DNA from 4 places in the Streptomyces sp. NPDC046821 genome. Region 3 is predicted to be linked to each of the others. Evidence: riboswitches for the same ligand, from Rfam matches in the RefSeq annotation. Region 3 holds a riboswitch; each other region holds the start of a gene.
The links. Region 3 has a riboswitch for cobalamin ahead of ABZ893_RS14265 (HoxN/HupN/NixA family nickel/cobalt transporter). Riboswitches for the same ligand answer to the same signal wherever they lie in the genome.
Positions count from the first base shown of each region.

Region 1 (7,365 bases), on a different contig from region 3:
GGAGATCACCTCGATGACGTCCGTACCGAGGGGATCGGTCAACTCCCCGCCGATGAAAAGCTGTCCGTGTTCCACGAGCTCGGTCATGGCTGACTTGCCTCCTGCGGCCGTTACCTGACGCCGTTTCAGAACTGATACCAGTTCTAGTTCGCATCCGGAAGGGTCGCGCCGCGTTCGCCGGCTCTGGATCTGACGGTTGATCAGGTAGATACTTGCAACAAGTTTCAAAGACAGTGTTCGGCGGTGCACGCGAGAAGTGGGGACCCATGACTGAGGCGACCGGCCAGGTGAAGGACCACGGCGGAGGGGTCTGGAGCATCCAGGTCCCGATCCCGGACAACCCCCTCGGCTACACCCTCGTCCACCTCGTGGCCACCGACGCGGGCCCCGTCCTCGTCGACACCGGCTGGGACGACCCGACGTCGTGGGACACCCTCACCGCGGGCCTCGCCGCGTGCGGCACGTCCGTCGGCGAGCTGACCGGCGTACTCGTCACGCACCACCACCCCGACCACCACGGCCTGTCCGCCAAGGTGCGCGAGGCGTCCGGCGCCTGGATCGCCATGCACGAGGCGGACGCGGCCGTCGTGCGCCGCACCCGCCAGAACCCGCCGTCGCGCTGGTACGGCTACATGGTCACCAAGCTCATCGGCGCGGGCGCCCCCGAGGAGCACATCGCCCCGCTGATCGCGGCCCGCGACAACGGCCGCACCCGCAACATGCCCGGTCTCGACCCGGCGCTGCCCGACCGCACCATCACCCCCGGCGACCTGCTCGACCTGCCGGGCCGCCGGCTCCGCGCGATCTGGACCCCCGGCCACACCCCGGGCCACGTCTGCCTGCACCTGGACGAGGAGCACCCCGCCGGCCTCAAGGGCAACGGCCGCCTCTTCTCCGGCGACCACCTGCTCCCCGGCATCACCCCGCACATCGGCCTCTACGAGGACCCGGACGACGCCACCGTCACCGATCCTCTCGGCGACTACCTGGCCTCCCTCGAACTCATCGGCCGCCTGGCCCCCGCCGAGGTGCTCCCCGCCCACCAGCACACCTTCACCGACGCCCCCGCCCGCGTACGGGAACTGCTCGACCACCACGAGGAGCGCCTCGCGGGCCTGCGCACGCTGCTCGCCGCCCCGCTCACCCCGTGGCAGCTCGCCGAGCGGATGGAGTGGAACCGGCCCTGGGAACAGATCCCCTACGGGTCGCGCACCATCGCCGTCTCGGAGGCCGAGTCCCATCTGCGCCGGCTGGTGAAGCTGGGCCACGTGGAGGCCGTGGACGGGAGCGATCCGATGACGTATGTGGCGGTCTGACGCACCCCCGCACCCGAGCGGCCGCCCTGCGCATAGTCCGCAGGTCCCAACCGGCGTAATGTCAGTCACCTCAGAACCGGAACAACAAGGGGGCGGCCACCGATGGCGCCGGACGAGGCCGTGGTCGGCTGCACGGGGAAGCTGATCATCGGCACGCGAGGACCGGAGGGACCGGGCGAGGTACTGGTGAGGGTCAGGGGCGGCAGCGAGACGTTCTTCGCTTGGTCCGACGAGCCCCTGCGACGCGGGACGACCGTTCTGGTGATCGAGTCGCGCGGCACCCGCCAGGTCGTCGTCATGCCCTGGTCCGATCCGTCACTGGACGAGCCCGATCACGGCTCCGGCGGCATCGGCGGCTCCCGCTAAGGAGACTGAAGGATGTTCGGATATCGCGTCCCCTCACCCGATCAGGCAATGCTGATCTCGGGTGGCAGGCGGGGACTTGGGGGAGCGCCGTTCCGGGTGGTGACCGGGCACGGGAAGTTCGTCCTGCCTGTCTTCCGCAAGACCCGCTTCCTCTCCCTGGCCATGTCGGAGGCCGAGGTCGTCGAGAAGTGCGTGACCCGGCAGGGCATCTCCCTGACCGTGCGCGCCGTCATCGCCTTCAAGGTCGGCAACGACGTGGAGAGCATCGTCAACGCCGGGCAGCGGTTCCTCTCCGACCAGGACCAGATGTCGGTCCTCACCGGGCGGATCTTCGCCGGTCACCTGCGCTCCATCATCGGCTCGATGACGGTCGAGGAGATCGTCACCGAGCGCCAGAAGCTGGCCGCCGAGGTGCTCGACACCTCGAAGGCCGAGATGGCGAAGATCGGCCTGATCGTGGACTCGCTCCAGATCCAGTCCATCGACGACGGCGCGACCGGCTACATCGACGCGATGTCGGCCCCGCACAAGGCCGCGATCCAGCGGCAGGCCCAGATCGCCCAGGCGCAGGCCACCCAGGCCGCTTCCCAGGCCGAGCAGGAGGCCCAGCGCAACCAGGCCGAGTACGCCCGGCAGACCGCCGTCGTCCAGGCCCAGTACAAGGCCGAGATCGACCGCGCCCAGGCGGCGGCCGCCCAGGCCGGTCCGCTCGCGCAGGCGCACGCCGAGCAGGAAGTGCTCACGGCGCAGACCGAACTGGCCGAGCGCGCGGCCGAGCTGCGCCAGCAGCAGCTGGTCGCCGAGGTCGTGAAGCCCGCCGAGGCCGACGCCGAGCGGATCCGCGTGATGGCGATCGCCGAGGCCGAGCGGATGAAGATCCAGGCCGAGGCGGCGGCGTCGTACGACCGGGTCGCGCTCGACCGGATGCTGATCGACCAGCTGCCGCAGATCGTGAAGGAGGCGGCGAGCGGTCTCGCGGGCGCCAACGTCAACGTCCTCAACGGCGCGGACGGCCTCGGCGAGATCGCGGCCGGGCTCGTCGGCCAGGGCCTGACCATCCTCGACTCGGTCCGCCGCAACCTCGGCGCGCCCGACGGCGAGACGAGGCAGCCGGGCGGCGAGATCCAGCGCTACCTGGGCGGGGCGTCGAGCCCGGTCGACGGCGGCGGGAACGGTACGAAGCGGTCGGGTGACGACGGGCCGGTGGACATCCGGTAGCGGATTCCGTCCGGAGGATCGTCTCGGCTGTCCTCCGGAAGATCGTCCCGAAGGGGGCGGGGCACAGGTTGCCCCGCCCCCTTCGGGCACCCCTGAGGCACCCCTGAGTGGCCGGAATACGTGCCGGTACAGTGTGCGGGTCGTCCTCATGCCCGCGCGGGGGGAAGCCGGTGCGAATCCGGCGCTGACCCGCAACCGTGAACCACGCTCGTGGTGAGCCGGAATGCCTCGTGCGGTGCGTGACCGGCTCGTGTCATCGGCGCTCGCCGGTGGCCGGCACCGTCGAGGCATACGGAGCCGGAGCCGCCCGGTACCCGTGTGTGCCGTGCCGCCCGGCTCCCCGCAGGGAGAGGCACCCGCCCCACCATGAACATTCGCCGCACCGCCGCGCTCGTCGGCGCGACCGTCGTGATCGGCGCCGCCTGTGCGCCCGCCGCGGTCGCGGACAGCGCCTCGCCCTCCCCCAAGGTCGTCGTCCCGTCCGGCCTCTACGGCACCTCCGACCCGACGTACGACGGTGTCTGGCGGCAGTCGCTCGCGCTGCTCGCGCAGGACACGATGGGCGTGAAGCCCGCGTCGAAGGCTGTCGACTGGCTGACCGGGCAGCAGTGCGCGAACGGCGGTTTCGCCGCGTTCCGCTCCGACGCCGGCAAGGCCTGCGACGCCAAGACGCCCCTCGACTCCAACAGCACGGCCGTCGCCGTGCAGGCCCTCGCCGCGCTCGGCGGCCACGACGCCGAAATAGGCAAGGCCGTGAAGTGGCTGAAGTCCGTCGAGGCCAAGGGCGGCGGCTGGGGCTACATGCCGGGCGGGGCGGCCGACGCCAACTCCACGTCCGTCGTGATCGGCGCGCTCACCGCCGCCGGCGAGAAGGTCACGGACGCGCAGGCCGCGCTCGTGAAGCTGTCGATCCCCTGCACCAAGGGCGACAAGGACAGCGGCGCGTTCGCGTACCAGCCCGACAAGAAGGGCAAGCTCGCGGCCAACGCGGACGCCACGGCGGCCGGTGTGCTCGGCGGTCTCGGCAAGGGCCTGGCGCCGGTCGCCGGGAAGTCGGCCGGTGCCCCGACCTGCAAGGCCGGTACGCCGGACGCCGCTCAGGCGGCCGAGAACGGCGCCGCCTACCTGACCGGCGAGCTGGCCAAGGACCACCACCTCATGTCCGCGATGCCGGGCGCCGAGGCCCAGCCGGACTACGGCAACACGGCCGACGCGGTCACCGCGCTCGCCGCCGCCGGCCACCACGACGAGGCCGCCGGCGCCCTGACCTGGCTGGAGAAGAACTCCGCGAAGTGGGCCGAGCAGAGCGGCCCGGCCGCCTACGCCCAGCTGATCCTCGCCTCCCACGCGGCCGGCGCCGACCCGCGTGACTTCGGCGGCACCGACCTGGTGAAGGCCCTGAACGCGACCGGTCCCGCGCCGGTCACGAAGGCCGACGCCCAGGCCGCGAAGAAGGACGAGAAGAGGAGCGGCGGCCTGAGCGTCTGGTACATCGTCGCCGTCGCGGCCGTCGCCGGTATCGGCATCGGCTTCCTGTTCAGCGGCCGCAAGAAGCAGCAGCTGTGAGCAGCCGCCGACGCCTGCCCGTCCTGGCCCTCGCCCTGGGAGCGCTGCTCGCGCTCCTGGCCGGCGCGGGCCAGGCCCAGGCAACCGGTTACCGCTACTGGTCCTTCTGGGACCGCGACGGGGACAAGTGGGTCTACGCGACCCAGGGGCCGTCGACCGCGCGTCCCTCGGACGGTGATGTCGAGGGGTTCCGGTTCTCGGTGAGCGAGGACTCGCAGAGTGCGGCGAAGCCGCGCGGGACGGCGAAGTTCGCGTCGATCTGCGCGGACACCCCGGCGCGGGCCGGCGAGAAGCGCGTCGCGCTCGTCATCGACCCCGGTGTCGCGCAGGACGCGCCGTCCGGTGAGACGCCGCCGGAGCCGCGTACCGCGTGCGCGCGGGTCGCGGACGACGCGACCACCGCGGACGCGCTCGCCGCCGTCGCGAAACCGCTGCGCTACGACAACCAGGCCCTGCTGTGCGCGATCTCCGGCTACCCGAAGACGGGGTGCGGTGAGCAGGTGTCCACGTCCAAGGACAAGGGCGCGGGCAAGGGCGCGGACACGGGTTCGGTGAAGGCCGAGAAGCCGCGTGCGACCGTCGCGGAGTCGGGCGGCGGTGGTCCCGCCGTCGGTCTGATCGCCGGCGGTGGCGCCGTCGTCGTGCTCGGCGCGGCCGCCGTGTGGCAGGCCCGCCGCCGGCGCGGCTGACCCGATGAGCGGCACCGGATCGGAGACCGAGGGCGCGGGGCTTTCCGTACGTCCCCTGCCCCTGGCGGCGCCCCGCGCCCACCGCTCGAACGCGCTGCATCCCGGCGCGTGGTGGCTCTGGGCGCTCGGGCTCGGCACGGCGGCGTCCCGGACGACGAATCCGCTGCTGCTCGCGCTGCTCGTCGGAGTGGCCGGGTATGTGGTGGCGGTGCGGCGCACGTCGGCGCCGTGGGCGCGGTCGTACGGGGCGTTCGTGAAGCTGGGGCTCACGGTGATCGTGATCCGGCTGGTGTTCGCGGTGGTGCTCGGGTCGCCGATCCCGGGCACGCACGTCCTCGTGACGCTGCCCGAGGTGCCGCTGCCCGCGTGGGCGCAGGGCGTGCGGATCGGGGGCCAGGTCACCGTCGAGGGCCTGGTGTTCGCGCTGTACGACGGGCTGAAGCTGGCAGCGCTGCTGATCTGCGTGGGCGCGGCGAACGCGCTCGCGAGCCCGGCCCGGCTGCTCAAGTCGCTGCCGGGCGCGCTGTACGAGGTCGGGGTCGCGGTCGTCGTCGCGATGACGTTCGCGCCGAACCTGATCGCCGATGTGCGAAGGATGCGCGCCGCCCGTCGGCTGAGGGGCCGGCCCGACCGCGGTCTGCGCGGCCTGGTGCAGGTCGGACTCCCGGTCCTGGAAGGCGCGTTGGAGCGGTCGGTCGCGCTGGCCGCCGCGATGGACGCGCGGGGGTACGGCCGTACGGTCGAGGTGTCCCCCGCCGTGCGGCGCGCGACCGCCGTCCTGACGCTCGGCGGGCTCGTCGGGGTCTGCGCCGGCACGTACGGGCTGCTCACCGCGGACGGGCGGTACGGGATGCCGGTGCTGCTCGCCGGGGTCGCGGCCGCGCTCGGCGGGCTCTGGCTCGGCGGGCGCCGCTCGCTCCGCACCCGGTACCGGCCCGACTCGTGGGGTGTGCGGGCGTGGCTCGTCGCCGCGTCGGGGGCGGCCGTCGCCGCCGTCATGATCCGGACCGGTTCCTACGATCCCGGAGCCCTCGCGCCGGGTGTCGTGCCGCTGGCCGCGCCCGCGCTGCCGCTGTGGCCGGCGGCCGGGGTGCTGCTCGGGCTGCTGCCCGCGTTCGTGGCGCCCGCGCCGCCGCTCGCCGAAACGCCCTCGAAGGAGGCCTCATGATCCGGTTCGAGGACGTCTCGGTGACGTACGACGGTTCCGCGACACCGACTGTCAGCCGTGTCGAACTCGACGTGCCCGAGGGCGAGTTGGTGCTCCTCGTCGGCCCTTCGGGGGTCGGCAAGTCGACGCTGCTCGGCGCGGTGAGCGGGCTCGTTCCGCACTTCACCGGGGGCACGCTCAGCGGCCGGGTCACGGTGGCCGGCCGGGACACCCGTACGCACAAGCCGCGTGAACTCGCCGACGTGGTGGGCACGGTGGGGCAGGACCCGCTGTCCCACTTCGTCACCGACACGGTCGAGGACGAGCTCGCGTACGGCATGGAGTCGCTGGGGCTCGCGCCCGCCGTGATGCGGCGGCGCGTCGAGGAGACCCTCGACCTGCTGGGCCTCGCGGAGCTTCGCGACCGGCCCATCTCGACGCTCTCCGGCGGGCAGCAGCAGCGCGTCGCGATCGGCTCCGTCCTCACCCCGCACCCGCGCGTCCTGGTTCTCGACGAACCGACGTCCGCGCTCGACCCCGCCGCCGCCGAGGAAGTCCTCGCGGTGATCCAGCGCCTCGTCCACGACCTCGGCACGACGGTCCTCATGGCCGAGCACCGGCTTGAACGCGTCGTTCAGTACGCGGACCAGGTCGCGCTCCTGCCCGGCCCCGGCGAACGTCTCCGACTCGGCGCCCCCGCCGAGATCATGGCCGTGTCCCCGGTGTTCCCGCCGGTGGTGGACCTGGGCCGGCTCGCGGGCTGGTCACCGCTGCCACTGACGGTGCGGGACGCGCGGCGGCGGTCGGGGGAGCTACGGGAGCGCCTGGCCGGGCACGAACCCCGCGAGCCGGAGACCCCCGCCCCCTCCCCCGCGCCGCGCAAGTCGCTTCTGCGCCGCGCCCGTAAGACCGAGAGCGTGGAGACTTCCGTCGCCGAGGTCAGCGGGCTCGCGGTGCGCCGGGGCCGAGTCGAAGCGCTACGCCGCGTGGACCTGTCGGTCGCGCCCGGCGAGATCGTCGCCCTGATGGGCCGCAACGGCGCCGGGAAGTCGACCCTGCTGTC
Region 1 is NZ_JBEYYB010000009.1:198,119-205,483, reverse strand. Features, by position in the region: gene ABZ893_RS20060 (aldehyde dehydrogenase) at 1-87, opposite strand, end outside; gene ABZ893_RS20055 (MBL fold metallo-hydrolase) at 267-1,316, shown strand; gene ABZ893_RS20050 (hypothetical protein) at 1,419-1,682, shown strand; gene ABZ893_RS20045 (SPFH domain-containing protein) at 1,695-2,900, shown strand; cobalamin riboswitch at 3,031-3,150, shown strand; gene ABZ893_RS20040 (prenyltransferase/squalene oxidase repeat-containing protein) at 3,267-4,466, shown strand; gene ABZ893_RS20035 (SCO2322 family protein) at 4,463-5,155, shown strand; gene ABZ893_RS20030 (CbiQ family ECF transporter T component) at 5,160-6,323, shown strand; gene ABZ893_RS20025 (ATP-binding cassette domain-containing protein) at 6,320-7,365, shown strand, end outside.
Region 1: another riboswitch for cobalamin. It lies ahead of ABZ893_RS20040 (prenyltransferase/squalene oxidase repeat-containing protein); the one in region 3 lies ahead of ABZ893_RS14265 (HoxN/HupN/NixA family nickel/cobalt transporter).

Region 2 (7,365 bases), on a different contig from region 3:
GAACGCATCCTGGCCAAACTGGGTTTCACGTCGCGGGCGCAGATCGCTAGCTGGTTCACTTCCCGGGGGACAGGAACTCGGTAAGCCGCGTCAGGTCGGGGTTCATGGGTTGTTTCCGCCAGCTGGGTTTCCGCAGAGATCTCCGGGTCAGGCCGCCAGGCCCAGCGGGGTCCGGAGCTCCACCCGCCGTCGTAGACCGAGCGTGGCCAGGGCTGTTGCGATGCCTCCGGCCAGGGCGGACCACCACAGGACGGCCGGTCCGAGCGTGGAGTAGAGGGCGACGCCACCCGTCAGCGCGGCGAAGCGGGCCACGCCCCAGGTCCACTGGAAGGCGCCCTGGTAGCGGCCGCGGGCGTCCGCCGGGGCCAGGTTGGCGACCACGGTCGCGGCGATCCCGGCCACCGTCACCTCGCCGAGCGACCAGACCACCACGGACGCGGTGTACCCGCTGACGCTGTCGGCGGCTCCGGTGAGCGCCACGCCCACGGCGATCAGTACGCTGCCCGTTGCCTGGACCGGGAGCTGCGGCAGGCGGGCGAGCAGCGAGGTGGCCGGCGGCTGGAGCAGCACCACGAGCACGGCGTTGACCGCGGCCATGGCCCCATAGACAGCGGGCGAGAGGCCCGAGTCGTGGACGGCCAGCGGCAGGGCGACCTCGGTGAGGGAGTAGACGAACAGCTGGATGCCGAAGAGCGGGAGCAAGGTGATCAGCAGCCGGTCGCGCAGGACCACGCCGTACCCCGTGCCGGCCGCTCCGTTCGTTGCGGCCTTGGCAACGGGCTTGGTCTCCGGGAGCCGGACGGCGACGATCACCGCGAAAATGAGCATGGTGGCGGTATCGACCGCGAACAGCAGCCAGTAGCCGTGTGCGGCCAGTACACCGCCGAGCACACCCGCGGCGGCGGTGCCGACGTTGACGCCCCAGCCGAAGAGGGCATACGCGCGCTGCCTCCGGTCCGCGTCGACGGAGTCCGCAAGAAGCGCGTACGTCGCCGGCGAGACAGCCGCGCCTGTGGCGCTGAGGAGCAGTGCGGCGGTGGCCATCGTGGCCACGCCGGGGGCGGCGAAGAGAGCACCCTGGGAGATCGCGGCGCCGATCAGCCCGATCAGCATGGTGGTGCGGCGGCCGACCCGGTCGGCGAGGAGGCCGCCGAGCGCGGGTCCGATCAGGTTGCCCGCGCCGAGGGCGCCGAGCACGTACGTGGTCTCCGTGCCGGTCACGCCGCGGTCGGCAAGGAAGAACACCAGGAACGGGGAGATCAGGTAGCCGAGCCGGTTGACGACGGTGCCGGCGAACAGGGTCCAGACGACGGAGGGCAGACCGCGGAAGGTGGTGAACATGCGGACAGCCTGCGGCTCGGCCCACCTCGTCGACCATTGATTAAGGTGGAGCTTAATCTTGCGTGCATCGTGTGCCTCTCGCGTGCGTACCGCAGGCGCGACCAGGCACAGCTCGTCGGTACGGGGGCATTCCATGAAGTCCGAACTCAGTTTCTCCGCGGCCGACATGGCCCAGACACGGTTCGCGGTGTCGCCGATGTGGGAGGTGGTCACGAGCTACCGCCTGCTGCGCGCGGATCAGGAGCACCCACTGCACCGCCGCTGGACCGCTCAGGTCCGTCGGCGCCTGGCAGAAGCCGGCCTCGACCGTGGCTGGCTGGCCGTGCTGATCCCGGCCGACGGCTACCTCGCGGACTTCCTGAACCCGACCCCCGCCGAGCCCTTTCCCACCCTCGCCGAGGAGTTGGCCGCCATCCGGCGGACCCCGGCGGAGCGCGTACACGTCGAGCTGGACATGCTGGCCGGGGAGCGTGACCTGTCGCGCTCCGCCCGGATCCGGCTGCTGCGGCAGGAGCCGCAGGCGGCGCTCGAGAAAATCACCGAAGAGGTCGAGCTCTACTGGGAGTTCGCCCTTGCCCCCTACTGGGACCGTATCCGCCGCCTCCTCGAGGCCGACGTCTTCCACCGGGCCAGGCAGGTGGCCGAGCACGGTGCCGGACACGTTCTCGGCGACCTGCACGAATCGGTCACCTGGGACGCCGGGAGCCTGCACCTGGTGCGCCGCCATTGCTCGGTGACCCGCGCCGAGAACGGCTCGGGCCTGCTTCTGGTCCCCTCCGCCTTCGCCTGGCCGCAAGTGCTCACGCGGTCGGTGCCGCCGGACCCGCCGCAGCTGGCCTACCCGGCCCGCGGCATCGGCACCCTGTGGGAACCCCGTACGACGGGCTCCATCGAGGCCGTCGCGGGTGTCCTCGGCCGCTCCCGCACCCTGCTCCTGGCCGAACTGGACACCCCCTCCTCCACCACCGAACTCGCCCACCGCTGCGGCCTGTCCGCGCCGGGCGCCTCCCAGCACCTCACCGCCCTGCGCGACGCCGGCCTGGTCAGCGCCCACCGCGCGGGCCGCTCGGTGCTCTATGCGCGTACCACCGTGGCCGATGCCCTGATGTCGCCGACCGTACGCAACTGAGACGGAGCCCGACCGCTGACGGACCTTGGCAGGACACGTAAGTGTCAGCCCGCGTCACCGCCACCCCGCAGGTACGCCCCCAGCCGCTCGATCGCCGACGGATTGCGTGGGCTTTCGACGAGGTCTGCGTAGTCCAGCGTGAAGATGCGCTTGTTTTTGATCGCGGAGACGTTGCGCAGGGGTGGGTAGGAGAGGAGGAAGTTCTTCTTCTGTTGTGCGCTCGTCGAGCCGTAGTCGTTGATGACGATCACGTCCGGGTTGCGCTTCACGACCGTTTCCCAGCCGATCGTCGTCCATGAGTCCTTGAGGTCGTGGAGGATGTTGGCGCCTCCGGCCTCGCTGATGATCTGGTCGGGGGCGGCGTAGCGGCCCGAGGTGAACGGCTGGTCCTGGCCGCTGTCGTAGAGGAAGACCGAGGGCTTGGGGGCGTCCTTGGGGATTTTCGCGTGTACGTCCGCGACCTGTGCTTTGTACGTGGCGATCAGCTTTCGTGCGCGCTCCTGGACGCCGAAGATCTGGCCCAGATTCTCCAGGTCCGTGTAGAGCGCTTCCAGTGGCGGCATGATGCCGCGCGACGTGCTGGTGCGGGCGTTGCGGCAGGATTCGGTCAGGAGGTACGTGTCGATGCCGGCCTTGTGCAGCTCGCCCGGAGTCAGCTCGTTCTCGTTGAAGCCGTAGTTCCAGCCGGCGAAGACGAGGTCCGCGCGTGCGGCGAGTGCGCCCTCCTTGGTGAGGCGGTCCTTGGAGAGCCACTTCACCTTGTCGTACGCGTCCTTGTACGGCACGTCATCGTGCGAGACCTCGTCGGCGGGCATGGCATAGCCGGCCATGTGGTCCTCCAGGCCGAGCGCGAACATGAGCTCGGTGATGCCGGGCCCGTTGGTGACCACCCGCTCGGGGCGCTTGTCGTACGTGACCTTCTCGCCGCAGTTGGTGACGGTCACCGCCTGCGGCTTCGCCGTTTTTTCGTCAGGTACGACCTGCGCGCCGCAGCCGGTCAGCGTGAGGGCGGCGGCGAGGCCGAGCGAGGCGTAAGACAGGAGCGTGCGCACAGGGACCTTCCCGTTGGGTGTCAGGGAGTCAGGGAGTCAGGGGGCCGAAGAGGAACTGGGTGGTGCCTGTCTCGGGGTGGCGCACCCGGTGTGCCCGGACGCCGAAGACGTCGGCGAGCAGCCCCGGTGAGAGGACCTCGTCCGGCGGGCCCGAGGCGACGACCCGCCCGCCGTGCAGTACATGCAGCACGTCGCAGTGCGCGGCGGCGAGATTGAGGTCGTGCAAGGCCGCGAGCACCGTCGGGCCGCCGGCACGTACCCGGCGCAGCACGTCCAACTGGTGGGCTATGTCGAGGTGGTTGGTGGGCTCGTCCAGGACGAGGACGCGCGGCTCCTGGGCGAGCGCGCGGGCGATGAGCACCCGCTGTTTCTCGCCACCGGACAGCGACAGGAAGCCGCGCGAGGCGAGGTGCGCGACGCCGGCCCGGGCCAGCGCCTGTTCGCAGATCTGCCGGTCACGCGCGGCGGTGCGCTCGCGGTGCGGCCGGCGCCCCATCGCGACGACCTCGGTGACGGTGAAGTCGAAGTCGGCCGCTGTCTCCTGCGGCAGCGCGGCGAGCAAGCGTGCCGCTGCCCGGGGCGCCATGCGGTGCACGTCCTCGCTGTCGACCCTGACCACTCCGGCGTCGGGCCGCCGTGCCCGGTAGACGCAGCGCAGCAACGTCGACTTCCCGCTGCCGTTGGGCCCGACGAGCCCCACGAAAGCTCCTGCGGGCACGTCGAGAGTGACCTCGTCGACGAGCCGCGCGCCCGCCACCTCGACCGAAACGCCTTCTACGGCAAGCCGCACGACTCTCCTCCGGAACAAACATCGGTGACGGACCTGTCGGTGGGACGCCCCAACTCAGCGTCCCGTCAGCGCGTGGCCGCCGCGCCGCATCAGCAGCAGGAACGCGGGTACACCGAGCGCGGCCGTGACCACACCTACGGGCAGCTCCGTAGGCGCGAGCAGCAACCGCGACAGCACATCGGCCCACACGAGCAGCACCGCCCCGGCGAGCGGCGCCACCGCGAGCACCCGTACGTGCGAGGCGCCCACGAGCATCCGTACGAGATGCGGAACCATCAGCCCGACGAAACCGATCGCCCCGCTCACGGCGACGACCGTGCCCGTCACGGCCGCCGTCACGACGAACAGCTCACGCCGCAGCCGGTCGGGCGGCACGCCCAGAATCGCCGCCGTCTCGTCACCCATCGAGAGCGCGTCGAGCGCACCCGCCCGCAGCCTGAGCCACAGCCAGCCGGCCAGAACCGTCACCGCCGCCAGCGGCACCTTCGGCCATGTCGCCCCGCCGAGGCTGCCGAGCAGCCACATCATCGCCGCGCGAGCCGCCTCACCCCGTTCGGCGCCGAAGACCATGACGGTCGTGACGGCCTGGAACCCGTAGGCGAGCGCCGTGCCGGTCAGGACGAGCCGCAGCGGGCTGAGACCGAGCGGGGAGCGAGCCACGACGTAGACGACGAGGGTCGCGGCGAGGGCCGACAGAAAGGCGGAGAAGGAGAGAGCCCAGATGCCGAAACCGGCGAGTGCGCCGAACAGGATGACCGCGTTGGCGCCGACGGCGGCGCCCGAGGAGATGCCGAGGACGAAGGGGTCGGCCAGGGCGTTCCGCACCAGCGCCTGCACCGCGACCCCGACCGCGGCGAGCCCCGCGCCCACCACGGCCGCGAGCACGACCCGTGGGAAGCGGATCTCCCACACGATGGTGTAAGCCGCCGAGTCGCCTGTGCCGAGATTCCCACCGCTGAGCCCGGCCCACATGAGCCGCAGCCCCTGCCCCCAGCTCATTCCCGTAGCCCCGAGTCCGACCCCGCAGGCGAGCGAGACGACCAGCGCGAGCGCGAGCGCGACGACCAGCGGGGCGGCGGGTATACGCGCAGGTGAGACGTCTGCGGGGGTGGTGGTGCGGGGCAAGACGGGCGCACATCCTCCGGGTCGGTGCCGCCGGCGGAACGCGCAGGCACCAGAAGGGCCCGGGGGCTCTGGGGGTCCCTGCTCGCAGTCCACGGCGAGCGTTCGATGGGTCGCACACCTGCCGAGGGTGACCGGACTCGCGTGACCGAAGCGGGCCACGCACACCGTTGCGGGACAGCGCCGGATTCCCACCGGCTTCCCCCACGAGAGGCACGGGAAGCGTAGCAAGGGGGAGTTACGGGCGGGCCGGGCGGGCGGGACTCACGAAGACCCACCCTTCACCCCGCAGGCCGGCGCCCCACCGATGCCCCACGCAGCTCAGGCTCAGGAATTCAGCCCGTCGCCGGAGTGCGGCCGGTCGCGGCTCCGAAGAGGAGGCGGGTGGCGATGTCCCGGTTCACCTGTACGTGGCGCATGGCTCGGGCGGCCGCGCGGTCCGGGTCGCCGGAGGCGATCGCTTCGTAGAGGTCCGCGTGTTCGACCACCAGCTCGGCCGGGTCGTGGTGCTGGCGGAGCAGCCAGTGGATGCGGCCCTGAAGGGGTTCGAGCATGTCGGCGAGCAGGTCGTTGCGGGCGATGCGGATCAGCTCGTCGTGGAAGTCCCCGTTGGCCTGGCCGATTCCGGCGACGTTGCCGTTCGCGATGGCTTTGCGGGCGCGGGCCAGTACCTGGCGGAGCCTCAGGAGGTCCGCCTTGGTGGCGCCCTCCGTCACGCGCCGGACGACCAGCACCTCCAACGCCTCGCGTACGTCGAAGAGTTGGTCCACGTCGTGCGGGGTCAGCTCGCGGACGATCACCCCGCGCCGGGGGACCACCGACACGAACCCCTCGCGTTCCAACATGCGCAGCGCCTCGCGCACCGGCAGCCGGGAGACCCCGAGTTCCTCGGCGAGGTCCCGTTCCACGATGCGCATACCCGGGGGGTAGCCCCCCTCGACGATGCGCTCACGCACCACCTCACGCACCTGGTCGCGCAGTGGTGTGTACTCCGCGCTGAGCGCCAGCCGCTTCCGCGTGCCGACGACGTGCCCTTCCTGTCGTCCGTCGCGCACGTCTGCAACCTCCTCCTACGGGATACCGTAGCCCAATCGGCGCAAGTTTCACCCGGCTCGGAATGATCGGAATGAACTGACTGGCACGTTCCTCGTGCGGCCCCCGGGCGGGGCGGCAGCTGACCCCAAGGGCAGCGATTCCCCCGCGAACGATGGCGGGTACGCGGGCCTCTCCGAGGGGTGGCGAAGTGGATGCCACATGCATCCGTCCGGTGATCGAGTGTTCCAGCAGAGGTCGTTTCTGACTAGGTGTCAGTGCGGCCCGGGCGTGCACGGAACCCGTCGCGTGCCGACCTCGCGACCCCCACTCCTCATGGTTCGCCCGCACGCGTCCGTCGTGGTGGACGCCCGTAGACCACGGTTTCGGAGCCTGTCCGGCTCGCCGTACGCGGGGGTCGTGGCACCCTCCGGACCAGGGCGGATCGAGCGTTCGGCAGGCGGGGAACTGGGATACCGGATCCTGATTCATGCCTGCACCAAATGTTGAATGTGACCCTTGACACCTCAGGTCGGCGTCGCTCTAATTTGGGATACCGAGTCCCGACAGAGGGCTCGTACCAAGGACTTCCCCTCCTGAATGCGACTGGGCCATAACAGGGCCCCCGCGGTGTCAGCCAGGGGCTTCACACGTCGGTCCAGTGGCCGTCCGGCCTGGTGCAGGCCGTTCAGGCCCCTCGGTGGGCGCGTGCGCCGAAAGGTGCGTGCCCGCGCATTCCCCTAATTGGCAGGTCAGCGCACCTGCGTGCCCGGAGCTTCGTCGAACGCTGCTCCGGGGGCACGAAGCTGCGCGCCTTTGGCCCAGCGGCGATGGAGCGCCGCCGATCCGTCGGCCCAGGCGAATGCCTGATGGCGAACGAAAGGTTGGCCGTTATGCCT
Region 2 is NZ_JBEYYB010000003.1:170,429-177,793, forward strand. Features, by position in the region: gene ABZ893_RS07335 (LuxR C-terminal-related transcriptional regulator) at 1-84, shown strand, start outside; gene ABZ893_RS07340 (MFS transporter) at 148-1,341, opposite strand; gene ABZ893_RS07345 (DUF5937 family protein) at 1,475-2,470, shown strand; gene ABZ893_RS07350 (ABC transporter substrate-binding protein) at 2,515-3,522, opposite strand; gene ABZ893_RS07355 (ABC transporter ATP-binding protein) at 3,551-4,312, opposite strand; gene ABZ893_RS07360 (iron ABC transporter permease) at 4,367-5,395, opposite strand; cobalamin riboswitch at 5,542-5,670, opposite strand; gene ABZ893_RS07365 (GntR family transcriptional regulator) at 5,770-6,489, opposite strand.
Region 2: another riboswitch for cobalamin. It lies ahead of ABZ893_RS07360 (iron ABC transporter permease); the one in region 3 lies ahead of ABZ893_RS14265 (HoxN/HupN/NixA family nickel/cobalt transporter).

Region 3 (7,365 bases):
GATGTTCGTCGCCGACGCGGCGCAGGGCCTCGGTATCGGGCGGCTGCTCGTCGCCCACATGAAGGACGAGGCGCGCGCCGCCGGGCTCACCTCGGTCCGCGTCGTCTCCCACCCGCCTGCCGAGGGCTTCTACCTCGGCGTGGGCGCCGTACGGACCGGCACGGAGGCCGCGAATCCGCCCGCCGTGATGTGGGACCGGCCCGAATTGGCGTTTCCCATCGGGTGACGCGCCCCCGCCCACTGGCGCACACTCGGGGTGGACGAGGAGGCCGGTTTGGACAACGAGGTGCGTCACACCGACGAAGCCCGCGGCACCGACGCGATCCACGCGTTCGACGTGCTCATGGAGATCCCGCAAGGCTCCCGCAACAAGTACGAGATGGACCACGCCGTCGGCCGTATCAGGCTCGACCGGATGCTGTTCACCTCGACCCAGTACCCCGCCGACTACGGCTACATCGAGGGCACCCTCGGCAACGACGGCGACCCCCTGGACGCGCTCGTGCTGGTGGGTGATCCGACGTTCCCCGGCTGCACCGTCGAGTGCCGCGCGATCGGCATGTTCGTCATGCGGGACGAGAAGGGCATGGACGAGAAGGTCCTGTGCGTGCCCGCGCACGACCCGCGCTACGCCGGTGTGCGGGACATCGACGACATCTCCGAGTTCGACCGTCTGGAGATCACGCACTTCTTCGAGGTCTACAAGGACCTGGAACCCGGCAAGTCCGTCGAGGGCTCGCACTGGGAGGGCCGCGCGCTCACGTACGCGGAGATCGGTGCGGCGGTGCGGCGGGCGGCCGAGGCCGGGCAGGAGGGCTGACCTGACGTAGCACTGGCGGGCGGGAGCGGGGGCAAGGGCGGGTGTCGGGGCCACGTATCGGCGCCCCCGGCACGCTCACATAAGCGCCCGCGCCGTCAGTGCGCCCCGTCCGCCCCACACTGCTTCAACAACTCCCCCGTCGCCGCGTCCACGACCCGATAGCGCACGACCCTGCCCTCCTTCTCGCCCTCGACCACACCCGCCGCGCGCAGCAGCCGCAGCGCCTGCGAGACGGCCGGGTCGTTCATGCCCGTGGCCACGGCGAGATCCGAGACCGCCAGCGGACCGGCGCGGTACAGGGCGAGCAGCAGCGCGAGGCGCCGGGCGTCGGCGAGGAGCGAGAACCGGTCGGCCCAGGCGCGGACATGTCCGGGCTCACCGATGGCGGCGATGGCGTCGCAGACCCGGTGGCCGTCGATCGTGCGACGGCCGGCGCGCTCGGCGGGGACGAGATGCATGGGCACATCCTCGCAGCCACGGGTGTGATCTTGAATACCCGCGTACACCTACGCAACTGTGCAGCCTTGCAGGCGTCGCCGCCCGGCCTCTACTGTGGACGGGCCGTGGTGTTCGGGAATTCGGTGACAGTCCGTCAAGGACTCAGACCGAAGCGGCCCTCGCCACTGTGATCGGGCCCCGGGCCCCTCGGCAACGAGAGACCCGGGACGCCTCGCCCCGCGATGCCACTGGCCGCCACAAGCGACTGGGAAGGCAGGGGCGGACGCGGACACCCGTCAGCCAGGAGACCGGCCACGGCATCTCACGAAGTGATCCACGAGGTGCTGGAGCGTGATCGTATGACCCTGCCTGTAAAGGCTCCGAAGTCCCCCGCGTCCGGAAGCGGCGCGTTCGAATGGCGGCGCGAGGACACCGTCCGTACCGCCGGACTCCTCGCGGTGATAGCCGCACTCCATGTCGTCGCGTTCGGCGTCCTGTTCCTACTCGTCGTGCCCGAGCACTACGAGGTGGGGTCCAAGGCGTTCGGGATCGGCCTCGGCGTCACCGCGTACACCTTGGGGATGCGGCACGCGTTCGACGCCGACCACATCGCCGCGATCGACAACACCACCCGCAAGCTGATGGCCGACGGCAAACGCCCGGTGTCCGTGGGTTTCTGGTTCGCGCTCGGACACTCCAGCGTCGTGGTCGTGCTGGCCGCGCTCATCGCGGGCGGCACCGCGCTGGCCGGTCGGATCATGAACGAGGGGTCGGCCACCCATCAGACGCTCGGCGTCATGGGCACCACGATCTCCGGGTCGTTCCTGTACCTCATCGCGGCGCTCAACCTCGTCGCGCTCGTGGGGATCGTGCGGGTGTTCCGTGCGATGCGTGCGGGCTCGTACGACGAGAAGGAGCTCGAACAGCACCTGGATTCACGGGGGTTCATGAACCGGATCCTCGGTAAGTTCACCAGGTCCATCACGCGGCCGGGCCAGATGTACCCGCTCGGCTTCCTCTTCGGGCTCGGTTTCGACACGGCGACCGAGGTCACGCTGATGGTGATGGCGGGCAGCGGCGCGGCGGCCGGACTGCCCTGGTACGCGATCCTGTGCCTGCCGCTGCTGTTCGCCGCCGGCATGAGCCTGTTCGACACCCTGGACGGTACGTTCATGAACTTCGCGTACCAGTGGGCGTTCTCGAACCCCGTACGCAAGGTGTTCTACAACCTCGCCATCACCGGCCTGTCGATCGCCGTCGCGTTCCTGATCGGGACCATCGAGCTGGTGGGTGTCCTGCACGACAAGCTCGACCTGCGGGACGCGGTGACGAGCTGGATAGCGGGGCTCGACCTGGACAACGTCGGGTTCGTCATCGTGGGCCTCTTCGTCGTCGTGTGGGCGGTGGCCATCGCGTACTGGCGGCTCGCGAAGGTCGAGGAACGCTGGGCCCTGCGTTCCTGACCCATGGACCGCCGGGGGCCTCACTCGTAAAGTCGTGCGGGTGAGCGAAGCGAGCGTTCCCCCAGCGGCGTCCGCGCCGGCGGCGCCCCCGGCCGCCGTCACCGCGGCCCTCACGGTGCTCACGGTGGTGAGCGGCATCGTCGACGCGATCAGCTATCTGGGCCTCGACCATGTCTTCGCGGCGAACATGACGGGCAACGTCGTCATCATCGGCTTCGCCGCGGCCGGAGCCCCCGGGTTCTCCGTGGCGGGGTCGCTGACGTCGCTCGGCGCGTTCCTCGTGGGCGCGGTGTGCGCGGGGCGGCTGGCGGCGGCGTTCGCCGGGCGCTCCCGGGAGACGTGGATCCGCTCGGTCTTCGCCATCGAGGCGGTCATGCTCGGTGTGGCGTCGGCCATCGCGTTCGCCCGGCCCGGCCATGCGATGTACGCGCTCATCGCGGTCATCGCGTGGGCGATGGGGCTGCGCAACGCCACGGTCCGCAAGCTCGGGGTCCCCGAGATGACCACCACGGTCCTGACCATGACGCTGACGGGGCTCGCCGCGGACTCCTCGCTCGCCGGGGGCACCAATCCGCGGGCCGTGCTGCGGGTCGTCTCCGTGGCGGCGATGCTCGCGGGCGCCGGGGTGGGCGCGCTGCTCGTGCTGCACCACGGGCTCGGCTGGCCTCTTCTCGTCAGCGCCCTGCTCGTGACGGCCACGGGGGTCGCTTACCGCGAGAAGGGCGAGATGGCGAGCGGGGGCGGGAAGAAGAACGCGAACGGCGGCGGGGGCGGCCCCCGATCGGCCTAGTCCTGCGGGCGGCGTCCGCCCGCGCTCTCTAGCGTCCGGAGCAGGACCGCGGCATTCGGCCGCGGTGGCTCACGGAACGGGAGAGTCGCCGGATGTTCTGTCCCATAGCCACCGTCATGACGACGACCGCGTGCCTGACGGCGCTCGCGCCCGGGGCCGTCACAGCGCCGCAGCACCTGGCCGCCCGCTCTGTGACCGCGCCCGCCGCGATGACGGCTCCCGACGCGGTGACCGCTCCCGGCGCCGACGCCGGGTCCCCGCGCGACCCCGTGGGCCCGTCGGGCGACCGCATCTCCGCCAGTGGCTCGAGCACCGCGGAGGTGTTCCTCTCCCCGACGACCGTGTCGGCCTCGTCCACGGTCGAGATCACGGTGTCCTGTGGTCGCAGCGGCCAGGGCTCCATCACGGCCAGCTCCAGCGCCTTCGCCGAGGGCTCGGTCATGCTCCCCGCGAGCGGCGGAGGCCGAGGACAGGACGGTGGCCGTACGGAGTACCGGGGGATGGCCCGCCTGGCCGAGCCGAGCAGCTTGAGCGCGGCGGCCGGCTCCCAGTGGTCCGTCGTAGGTTCCTGCCCTGACGGAAGGCGGTGGAGCGCGCCGATGACGGTGAGGCACGACGTCCCGCGCGGCGCCCGCGCGGGAGTCGGCGGCAGCTCGGGCGGCGGCTTCGACCTGGGCCGGATCGGTTTCGGCGCGGCGCTCGCGGGCGGTGCCGCGTATCTGCTGTGGCGCAGGACGCGCGCCCCGCAGTCGAAGTGACGACCGAGGGTCGCGGCGGCCAACCCGATGCGGGGGCACGCGCCCGTTCCGAGTTACGTGGCCGATTCCACGTAACTCACGCTCTTACAGCGGTACTTCAAGAGGCTACGGGCGTGAACTGCACCGGCAGGGACTGCGGCCCCCGCGTGAACACGCCCTGCTCCACCAGGTCGAACCCGTCCGCGAGCCGCACGTCGGGCATCGCGTCGAGGAGCTGGCCGACGCCGATCTCGACCTCCGCCTTGGCCAGGAGCGCGCCGACGCAGAAGTGGCGTCCGAGCGCGAACGACAGGTGGTCGGCGGCGGCCGAGAACGCGTGCGTGGTGCTGAGGTCGTCGCGGAAGATGTCGAAGGTGTCGGGCCGCGCGTAGCGGTCCTCGTCGCGGTTGGCGGAGCCGATCAGGCACGTGACGGTGGCGCCCGCAGGAATCGTGCCGCCGGTCAGCTCCACGTCGGTCGCGGACTGGCGCATGATCATGTGGACCGGCGGCGTGTAGCGCAGGGTCTCGGCGAAGGCGCGGGCGATCAGCGTGCGGTCCTCGCGGACGGCGGCGAGCTGCTCGGGGTGGGTGAGCAGGTTGGCGAAGATGCTGGCGATGGCCTTGTCGGTGGTCTCACCGCCGGCCGCGAGCAGCAGGCTGCAGAAGGCCTTGATGTCCTCGTCGCTCATGCGGACACCGTCGACCTCGGCGGCGCACAGCGCGGACAGCAGGTCGTCGCCGAGGTTGTCCCGGCGCTGCCGGATGACCGGGATCATGTAGTCGGCGAACTCGACGCGGGTACGTTCACCTGCCGCCGCCACGTCGGGGTCGCCGGCCAGGTTGCCGAGGAACGCGATGACGGTGGTGTACCAGCCGTGGAAGCGTGCGTGGTCGGCCTTGTCCAGGCCCAGCATGTCGGCGATCACGTTGACCGGGAAGCGGGTCGCGTACGCGTCCACGAGGTCGACGGAGCCGGTGGCACGGAACGTGTCGATCAGTTCACGCGAATTGCGCTCGATGACCGGCAGGAACTTCTCCTGGAGGTCGCTCCCCCTGAAAGCGGGCGCCACCAGAGCGCGGCGCACCGCGTGCTCACGGCCGCTGAGCTGCAGGATCGTGCGGCCGTGCACCGGCTCGATCTGCCAGTTGTAGTTGTCGGTGGTGAACTCCGACTCCTTGTCCTTGAAGACGCGCTCGACATCGGCGTACCGCGAGATGACGTAACTCTGCGTGGGCTCATGCCACAGGAGAGGCGAGTGTTCACGCATGGCGGCGTAGGCGGGGTAAGGGTTGGCGGCGAACTCCGGCGACAGGATGTCGGGGATTTCCACGGTGGACATGAAGCTCCTTGAGTGATTAACAGGCAACGCTCCAAAGGTTATTGACACTCCGTCGGCGCAGACACCCCGTGGGGGTGTGATCGGGACAGATGTGGTGTGTAGGTGGGTGGTGTGTCGCCGTGTGGGTGGCATGTCGTGGGAGAGACGTGTGTCACGTCGTGCATGAGACACGTAGGACCGGGGAGGCGTCACACACGTAAGGGTGTCCCCTCGCATACAGAGAGCCACCTACACGGAGATTCGCGCCCTCCGTGCGCGCTCAGAACCCCCGCCGAAGAGGCCGAAACGCGTGACCTGGGCAACTCCGGAGGGTCTCAGGCTGTGAGGCGGCCCATAGGGGCCAGATCACATACCAACGGCGTTAGTAGGGGTTAAGCACGCCCGTCGGGGTGTGTGGCCACACCATCACCCGTCATTTCGGACATTCCTCCGTAGTGGGGTAGTACGTCACATCCTTGCGCCCCTCTCAGGGCCCGGCTAACTATTGAGTCGTTCCGGAGAGCGGGTCGGAGCACGAGCGACGGCGCTCGCACCGACCCCTCCGTGCCACGAGGCATATCCCCCGCACCGCTCTGGGTGCCGCCATGCCGGCGGCCACCCGACGATGACCCATGAAGAGGTACTCCGCGTGACCATCTCCACCCCCATCACCGCTGCCGCCCGCCCCAACGTCTTCCGCCGCGCCACCGTCACGGTCCTGGCCGCCGCCGGTCTCGCGGGTGCAGCACTGGCCTTCGCCCCGTCGCCCGCACACGCCGCCGAGCCGGTCGCCGCCCCCAAGGCCGTCCACGCCGTGTCGCTGGCGAAGGTCTCCAACTCGGACAACCTCGACGGCTGGATCCGTCAGGCGCTCTCCATCATGAAGGCCAAGCACATCCCCGGCTCGTACGAGGGTCTGCACCGCAACATCATGCGTGAGTCGTCCGGCAACCCGAACGCCGTGAACAACTGGGACGTCAACGCGATGAAGGGCACCCCGTCGAAGGGCCTGCTCCAGGTCATCCAGCCGACGTTCGACTACTACCACGTCGACGGCACCTCCAAGAGCCTGACCGACCCGGTCGCCAACATCACCGCGGCCGCCAACTACGCCGCCGACAAGTACGGCTCGATCGACAACGTCAACTCGGCCTACTGAGCCGCGGGTTACCGATCCAGCTGTCACTGACCAACTGAACCCGGACCCCCGACCGGAGGGCAAGCGCACATGCCGCACACCAGCGGAGAAGAAGGGCGCCCGCCCACCTCGGACGCGCCGCGACACCCGGGTGAACACCACGAATACGGCCCCGCGCACGTGCACCGCGCGGGTGGCCCGCCACGCAGGAAGAAGTGGCGTGTCATCACCGGTGCCGCGCTCGGCCTCGCCCTCGTCGCGGGCGGTGGCGCCGCCTACGCCTGGTCGCATCTGAACGGCAATCTCAAGAGCACGGACATCAACGCCGCGCTCGGCAAGAACCGTCCGGACGCGAGCCACACCGGGGCGATGAACATCCTGCTCCTCGGCTCCGACTCGCGCGCCGGCACCCATGGCCAGTACGGCAGTGGGGTCGTCGGCGCCCGGTCGGACACGGCGATGGTGCTGCACGTCGACAAGACCCACAAGAAGGCCTCCGTCGTGAGCATCCCTCGCGACACCATGGTCGAGCGGCCCGCGTGTGCCAAGCCCTCGGGCGGCACCGTGCCTGCCGCGCGGCAGGCCATGTTCAACGAGGCGTACGCGGTGGGTGGTCCCGCCTGCGCCGTGAAGACGGTGGAGCACATGTCGGGCCTCC
Region 3 is NZ_JBEYYB010000006.1:280,465-287,829, forward strand. Features, by position in the region: gene ABZ893_RS14250 (GNAT family N-acetyltransferase) at 1-226, shown strand, start outside; gene ABZ893_RS14255 (inorganic diphosphatase) at 344-820, shown strand; gene ABZ893_RS14260 (metalloregulator ArsR/SmtB family transcription factor) at 916-1,278, opposite strand; cobalamin riboswitch at 1,368-1,590, shown strand; gene ABZ893_RS14265 (HoxN/HupN/NixA family nickel/cobalt transporter) at 1,618-2,721, shown strand; gene ABZ893_RS14270 (YoaK family protein) at 2,837-3,511, shown strand; gene ABZ893_RS14275 (hypothetical protein) at 3,628-4,269, shown strand; gene ABZ893_RS14280 (cytochrome P450) at 4,367-5,590, opposite strand; gene ABZ893_RS14285 (transglycosylase SLT domain-containing protein) at 6,288-6,728, shown strand; gene ABZ893_RS14290 (LCP family protein) at 6,798-7,365, shown strand, end outside.

Region 4 (7,365 bases), on a different contig from region 3:
CCTGGAACCCACGTCCCAGCTCCTGGACATCGGCTATGTCACGGCGGACGACACCCTCGCCGGGCTCCTCGACATCAGTACGGGCGGCAGGGTGCTGCGCATCGAGCGGCTGCGTCTCGCGAGCGGTGAGCCGATGGCCATCGAGACGACGCATCTGTCGGCCAAGCGCTTCCCGGCGCTGCGCCGCTCGCTCGTCAAGTACACGTCCCTCTACACGGCGCTGGCCGAGGTCTACGACGTACGCCTGGCCGAGGCCGAGGAGACCATCGAGACGTCACTCGCCACCCCGCGCGAGGCGGGTCTGCTCGGTACGGACGTGGGGCTGCCGATGCTGATGCTGTCGCGCCACTCGATCGACGGCGCGGGCCAGCCCGTCGAGTGGGTGCGCTCGGTGTACCGGGGCGACCGCTACAAGTTCGTGGCCCGCCTGAAGAGGCCTACGGACTGAGGCGGTTCACGGGCTGAGGTGGCCGCCGGGCTGAAGAACCTGCCGGACCAGCACCTCTGACGTACCGACACGTCACCCTTTGACACGACTCGATCATGTCCGCTATTCGGACGGGGTTTCCAAACAGCGAGATCGTCCCCTAAATTTTTCGATCGTTAAAGGTGAGATAAGCAAGCGGAGATCGGCGAGGGGACGGGAGCCGCAAGATGTCGGATGCGCCTGAAGTGAGACGGCCGGTGGTCACACCGGTCCGCGTGGTCATCGCCCTGTGCCTCGTCGCGCCGTTCGTGGCGATGCTCTGGGTCAGCTCGTACGCGAAGGTCGACCCGGCCTTCCTCGGCATCCCGTTCTTCTACTGGTACCAGATGCTCTGGGTGCTCATCTCCACCGCGCTGACGATGATCGCGTACAAGCTCTGGCAGCGTGACCAGCGCTCCCGGAACGCGGGGGGCAAGGCATGAAAACCGGAGTCAACGGCGTCGCGCTCGGCGTCTTCATCTTCTTCTTCATCGCCGTCACGGTGATGGGCTTCCTGGCCGCGCGCTGGCGCAGGTCCGACAACGAGCAGAGCCTCGACGAATGGGGCCTGGGCGGACGGTCGTTCGGCACCTGGGTCACGTGGTTCCTGCTCGGCGGCGACCTCTACACCGCGTACACGTTCGTCGCCGTCCCCGCGGCGATCTACGCGGCCGGTGCCGCCGGCTTCTTCGCCGTGCCGTACACGATCCTCGTGTACCCGCTGATCTTCACGTTCCTGCCGCGTCTGTGGTCGGTCTCGCACAAGCACGGCTACGTGACGACCTCCGACTTCGTGCGCGGACGCTTCGGTTCCAAGGGACTTTCCCTGGCGGTCGCCGTCACCGGCATCCTCGCCACGATGCCGTACATCGCGCTCCAGCTCGTCGGCATCCAGGCCGTCCTCGACGTCATGGGCGTCGGCGGTGACGAGTCGACGAACTGGTTCGTCAAGGACCTGCCGCTGCTCATCGCGTTCGCCGTGCTGGCCGCGTACACGTACTCGTCGGGCCTGCGGGCGCCCGCGCTGATCGCGTTCGTGAAGGACGGCCTGATCTACCTGGTCATCGCCGTCGCGATCATCTACATCCCGATCAAGCTGGGCGGCTTCGACGCCATCTTCCACGCGGCGAACGAGAAGTTCTCGGCCACGAATCCCGCGACGGGCAAGCCGGTGGGCGCGCTCGCCCCGGCTCCGGCCGGGCAGTGGACGTACGCGACGCTCGCCCTGGGCAGCGCGCTCGCGCTCTTCATGTATCCGCACTCGATCACCGCGACGCTGTCCTCACGCAGCCGCAACGTGATCCGCCGCAACACCACGATCCTGCCGCTGTACTCCCTGATGCTGGGCCTGCTCGCGCTGCTCGGCTTCATGGCGATCGCGGCCGGGATCAAGGTGCAGAACGGTCAGCTGGCGATCCCGCAGCTCTTCGAGAACATGTTCCCGGACTGGTTCACGGGCGTCGCGTTCGCGGCCATCGGCATCGGCGCGCTGGTCCCTGCGGCCATCATGTCCATCGCGGCCGCGAACCTGTTCACGCGCAACATCTACAAGGACTTCCTGAAGCCGGACGCGACCCCCGAGCAGGAGACCAAGGTCTCCAAGCTGGTCTCGCTCCTGGTGAAGGTGGGCGCGCTCGCGTTCGTCCTCACCATGGACAAGACGGTCGCCATCAACTTCCAGCTCCTGGGCGGCATCTGGATCCTGCAGACCATGCCCTCGCTCGTCGGCGGCCTGTTCACGCGCTGGTTCCACCGCTGGGCGCTGCTCGCCGGCTGGGCGGTCGGCATGGTCTACGGCACGCTCGCCGCGTACGGAGTCGCGTCGCCGACGCAGAAGCATTTCGGTGGCAGCGCCAAGGAGATCCCGGGCATCGGCGAGATCGGCTACATCGGCCTCACCGCGTTCGTGCTGAACGTCGTGGTGACCGTCGTCCTCACCGTTCTCCTCAAGGCCTTCAAGGCCCCCGAGGGCGTCGACGAGACCTCGCCGGCCGACTACACGGCGGACGCGGGCGACGCGGGCGTCATGGACACGCTGCCGGAGGCGACGGCGGGAGCGGGCGGGCACTGATCTCCCCAACTCCCCCAAGTACGTTGACGGGCCGCCCGATTCCTCCGGCGGCCCGTCTGCGTATCGGGGCCCTGAGGGCTCACGAGCCCCCGTAGAGGTCCTTCCTGACCCGCTGGGCCGCCGCGGCGGCGGAGGAGAGCGTCAGGGCCCTGTCCGTGCCCGCTCCGACCGTCACCAGGACGCCGCCGACGCGGAGTTCGACCTCGTAGTGCGGGGTGCCGTCGTGCTCGTCGTCGCCCGTCGTGCGTGTGGTCTCCAGGAACGCCTCGTCGCCCAACTCGGGGAGGGGACGGGCCTCGTGGTGTTCAACGACCGGAGCGGCCTCGGTGTCCACGGTGACGCGGGCGCACGACTCGTGAAGGGCGCGCCGCAGTTCGAGGTACCGGCCGGCCCGCGCGGCCGGCATCGAGACGAGGCGCTCGAAGACGTAGGGGTTGCCGTCGCCGGTCGCGGCGGGGTCGGGGCGGACGGTGCGCTCGGCGCTGGCGCCGGTCATGCGGATCAGTTCCCCGCGCGCGTCCCGGCCGGCCGCGCACGCGCCCCAGTCACCTCCGCCGAAGTGCCGGTCGAAGAGGCCGAGGGAGATCTCGTTCGCCTTCGCGTGCTTGCCGATGGCCTCGGGCGGCAGGAGGGCGGAACCCAACTCGGCGTCCGTGAAGAGCTTTGCGGGGTCGGCGGAGCCGTCGACGCCGGGGGCCGAGGCGGCGACGTCGGGCACTGAGCCGTCAGCGCCGGGCACCGAACCGTCGGCACCAGTGGCCGCGGAAGGCCGCTTCCCCGCGCCCTCGCCGGGCGCCCCGTCCCCGCCGTTCCCGCACCCCGCGAGCAGCATCACCAGTACCGCCGCACAGCCCGTTCCCCGCCCCCGCACCGCGCCTCCCCCTGCTCGGCCACCAGTTCGGCAGCCACCCTAGTCGACACAAGATGTGGGGCTGCGTTTCACGGCCAACACAAGATGTATGCTCGTGCTCGCTGTCGTCGCAGGGGAATCCGGTGCAAGTCCGGAACTGTCCCGCAACGGTGTACGTATGCGCGCATACGTGAGTCCGAGGACCTGTCGACAGCCCCGCCCGAGCCGTCCGGCCCGGGTGTGACAGACGTCCGGGTCTCGTGGAGTGGGCCGGTGACACGGGCTCCGCCATGCCCCCGTGCCCTCCTCCCCCAAGGCCCAGAGCCGAGCGAGGGAGAGCCCCACGTGACCATCGCGCCCGCCGAACCGGCCTCAGCGCAGTCCGAGTCGGAGGACAGCCCGGGAACCGCGCTGCTGCGCACCCTGACCGAGCTGACCGCCGATCTCCCCGACGCCGACCCCGGCCGGGTCGCCGCCGCCGCGCTGCGCGGCCGGTCCGCCGCAGCCGACGAGGCCGAGCTGCGCTCGCTCGCCACGGAGGCGGCCGCGGGGCTCATCTCCGAGGACCCGGCGTACTCGAAGCTCGCCGCCCGGCTCCTGACGATCAGCGTCGCCGCCGAGGCCGCCTCGCAGGGCGTCACGTCGTTCTCCGAGTCGGTCGCGGTGGGCCACCGCGAGGGCCTGATCGCGGACCGTACGGCCGAGTTCGTGACGCTCCACGCCGCGCGGCTCGACGCCCTGATCGACCCGGCCGGCGACGACCGCTTCGGCTACTTCGGTCTGCGCACCCTGCACAGCCGCTACCTGCTGCGCCACCCGATCACCCGCCAGGTCGTCGAGACCCCCCAGCACTTCATGCTCCGCGTCGCGTGCGGTCTCGCCGAGGACGAGTCGGTCCGCGCGCTCGACGAAGTGGCCGCCCTGTACGGCCTGATGAGCCGCCTCGACTACCTGCCGTCGTCGCCGACGCTCTTCAACTCCGGCACCCGGCACCCCCAGATGTCGTCCTGCTACCTCCTCGACTCGCCCCTCGACGAGCTGGACTCCATCTACGACCGCTACCACCAGGTGGCCCGCCTCTCGAAGCACGCGGGCGGCATCGGCCTCTCGTACTCCCGTATCCGCTCGCGCGGTTCGCTGATCCGGGGCACGAACGGGCACTCCAACGGCATCGTGCCGTTCCTCAAGACCCTCGACGCGTCCGTGGCGGCCGTGAACCAGGGCGGCCGGCGCAAGGGCGCCGCGGCCGTCTACCTGGAGACCTGGCACTCCGACATCGAGGAGTTCCTGGAGCTGCGGGACAACACCGGTGAGGACGCCCGGCGCACGCACAACCTCAACCTCGCGCACTGGATCCCGGACGAGTTCATGCGCCGCGTGAACGCCGACGAGTCGTGGTCGCTGTTCTCGCCGGCCGACGTGCCCGAGCTGGTCGACCTGTGGGGCGACGAGTTCGACGCCGCGTACCGCAAGGCCGAGGCCGAGGGGAAGGCCCGGAAGACCATCCCCGCGCGGGACCTGTACGGCCGCATGATGCGTACCCTCGCGCAGACCGGCAACGGCTGGCTGACCTTCAAGGACGCCGCCAACCGCACCGCCAACCAGACGGCGGAGCCGGGCAACGTCGTCCACTCGTCGAACCTGTGCACCGAGATCCTGGAGGTCACGGACGACGGCGAGACGGCCGTGTGCAACCTGGGTTCGGTGAACCTCGGCGCCTTTGTGATCGACGGTGACATCGACTGGCAGCGCCTCGACGAGACCGTCCGCACGGCCGTCACGTTCCTCGACCGCGTCGTCGACATCAACTTCTACCCGAGCGGGCAGGCCGGCCGCTCCAACGCCAAGTGGCGTCCGGTGGGCCTGGGCGCGATGGGCCTCCAGGACGTCTTCTTCCAGCTGAAGCTGCCGTTCGACTCCCCCGAGGCCCGCGCCCTGTCGACGCGGATCGCCGAGCGCATCATGCTCGCCGCGTACGAGGCGTCCGCCGACCTGGCCGAGCGCAACGGACCGCTCCCCGCGTGGGAGAAGACCCGTACCGCGCGCGGTGTCCTGCACCCCGACCACTACGGCGTCGAGCCTGTCTGGCCTGAGCGCTGGGCGGCGCTGCGGGAGCGGATCGCCGCGACCGGGATGCGTAACTCGCTGCTCCTCGCGATCGCGCCGACCGCGACGATCGCGTCCATCGCGGGCGTCTACGAGTGCATCGAGCCGCAGGTCTCCAACCTCTTCAAGCGCGAGACGCTGTCCGGCGAGTTCCTCCAGGTCAACTCCTACCTGGTGGCGGAGCTGAAGCGGCTCGGCGTGTGGGACGCGCAGACCCGCGAGGCGCTGCGCGAGTCCAACGGCTCGGTGCAGGGCTTCACCTGGGTCCCGCAGGACGTGCGCGACCTGTACCGCACGGCGTGGGAGATCCCGCAGCGCGGCCTCATCGATATGGCGGCGGCCCGTACGCCGTTCCTCGACCAGGCGCAGTCCCTGAACCTCTTCATGGAGACGCCCACCATCGGCAAGCTCTCGTCGATGTACGCGTACGCCTGGAAGCAGGGCCTGAAGACGACGTACTACCTGCGCTCGCGGCCGGCCACGCGGATCGCGCGCGCGGCGTCCTCGGCGCCCGTCCCCGTCCAGCAGGTCGCCGACCCCGACGCGGTCGCCTGCTCCCTGGAAAACCCCGAGTCCTGCGAGGCCTGCCAGTGACCACCGAAGACCGTCAGAAGAACCTCCTGGACCCGGGCTTCGAGCTGACGCTCCGCCCCATGCGCTACCCGGACTTCTACGAGCGCTACCGGGACGCGATCAAGAACACGTGGACGGTCGAGGAGGTCGACCTCCACTCGGACGTCGCCGACCTCGCGAAGCTGTCGCCGGGCGAGCAGCACATGATCGGCCGCCTGGTCGCGTTCTTCGCGACGGGCGACTCGATCGTCTCGAACAACCTGGTCCTGACGCTCTACAAGCACATCAACTCCCCCGAGGCGCGCCTGTATCTCTCGCGCCAGCTGTTCGAGGAGGCCGTGCACGTCCAGTTCTACTTGACGCTCCTGGACACGTACCTGCCCGACCCGGAGGACCGCGCCGCCGCGTTCGACGCGGTCGAGGAGATCCCCTCCATCCGCGAGAAGGCCGGGTTCTGCTTCAAGTGGATGGACTCGGTCGAGAAGCTGGACCGCCTGGAGACCAAGGCGGACCGCCGCCGCTTCCTCCTCAACCTGATCTGCTTCGCGGCCTGCATCGAGGGCCTGTTCTTCTACGGTGCGTTCGCCTACGTCTACTGGTTCCGCAGCCGCGGCCTGCTCCACGGTTTGGCCACGGGGACGAACTGGGTGTTCCGGGACGAGACGATGCACATGTCCTTCGCGTTCGACGTCGTCGACACGGTCCGCAAGGAGGAGCCGGACCTGTTCGACGACGAGCTGCGCGTCCAGGTCACCGACATGCTGCGCGAGGCGGTAGACGCCGAGCTGCAGTTCGCCCGCGACCTGTGCGGTGACGGCCTGCCCGGCATGAACACCGACTCGATGCGCCAGTACCTGGAGTGCGTCGCCGACCAGCGCCTCCAGCGCCTCGGCTTCGCCCCGGTCTACGGCTCGGAGAACCCGTTCTCGTTCATGGAGCTCCAGGGCGTCCAGGAGCTGACGAACTTCTTCGAGCGCCGGCCGTCGGCGTACCAGGTGGCGGTCGAGGGATCGGTCGGGTTCGACGAGGAGTTCTGAGCGGTACCAGAGGGGTTCGGCTGTTCCTGGCAGGAGCTGGGAACAGCCGGACTCTCACCGCGGTTCTTCAAGTCCGGCCCCTTCAAGGCCACTTCGATCAACGCGACCGGTGAAATTCGCGTGCGGCGGCCGGTGTTCCCCCGCCACACTCATCCGGCATGACAGCACCCCACACGCCCCGGCTGGCCGCCGAAGTAGCCGACTACTACACCCGGCGCTTCGACGAGCACGCCCGGCTGAGTGCCTCCGCGCCGGGCGTTCT
Region 4 is NZ_JBEYYB010000016.1:31,918-39,282, forward strand. Features, by position in the region: gene ABZ893_RS29885 (GntR family transcriptional regulator) at 1-448, shown strand, start outside; gene ABZ893_RS29890 (DUF3311 domain-containing protein) at 655-909, shown strand; gene mctP (monocarboxylate uptake permease MctP) at 906-2,537, shown strand; gene ABZ893_RS29900 (hypothetical protein) at 2,617-3,408, opposite strand; cobalamin riboswitch at 3,480-3,614, shown strand; gene ABZ893_RS29905 (ribonucleoside-diphosphate reductase subunit alpha) at 3,733-6,087, shown strand; gene ABZ893_RS29910 (ribonucleotide-diphosphate reductase subunit beta) at 6,084-7,103, shown strand; gene ABZ893_RS29915 (class I SAM-dependent methyltransferase) at 7,262-7,365, shown strand, end outside.
Region 4: another riboswitch for cobalamin. It lies ahead of ABZ893_RS29905 (ribonucleoside-diphosphate reductase subunit alpha); the one in region 3 lies ahead of ABZ893_RS14265 (HoxN/HupN/NixA family nickel/cobalt transporter).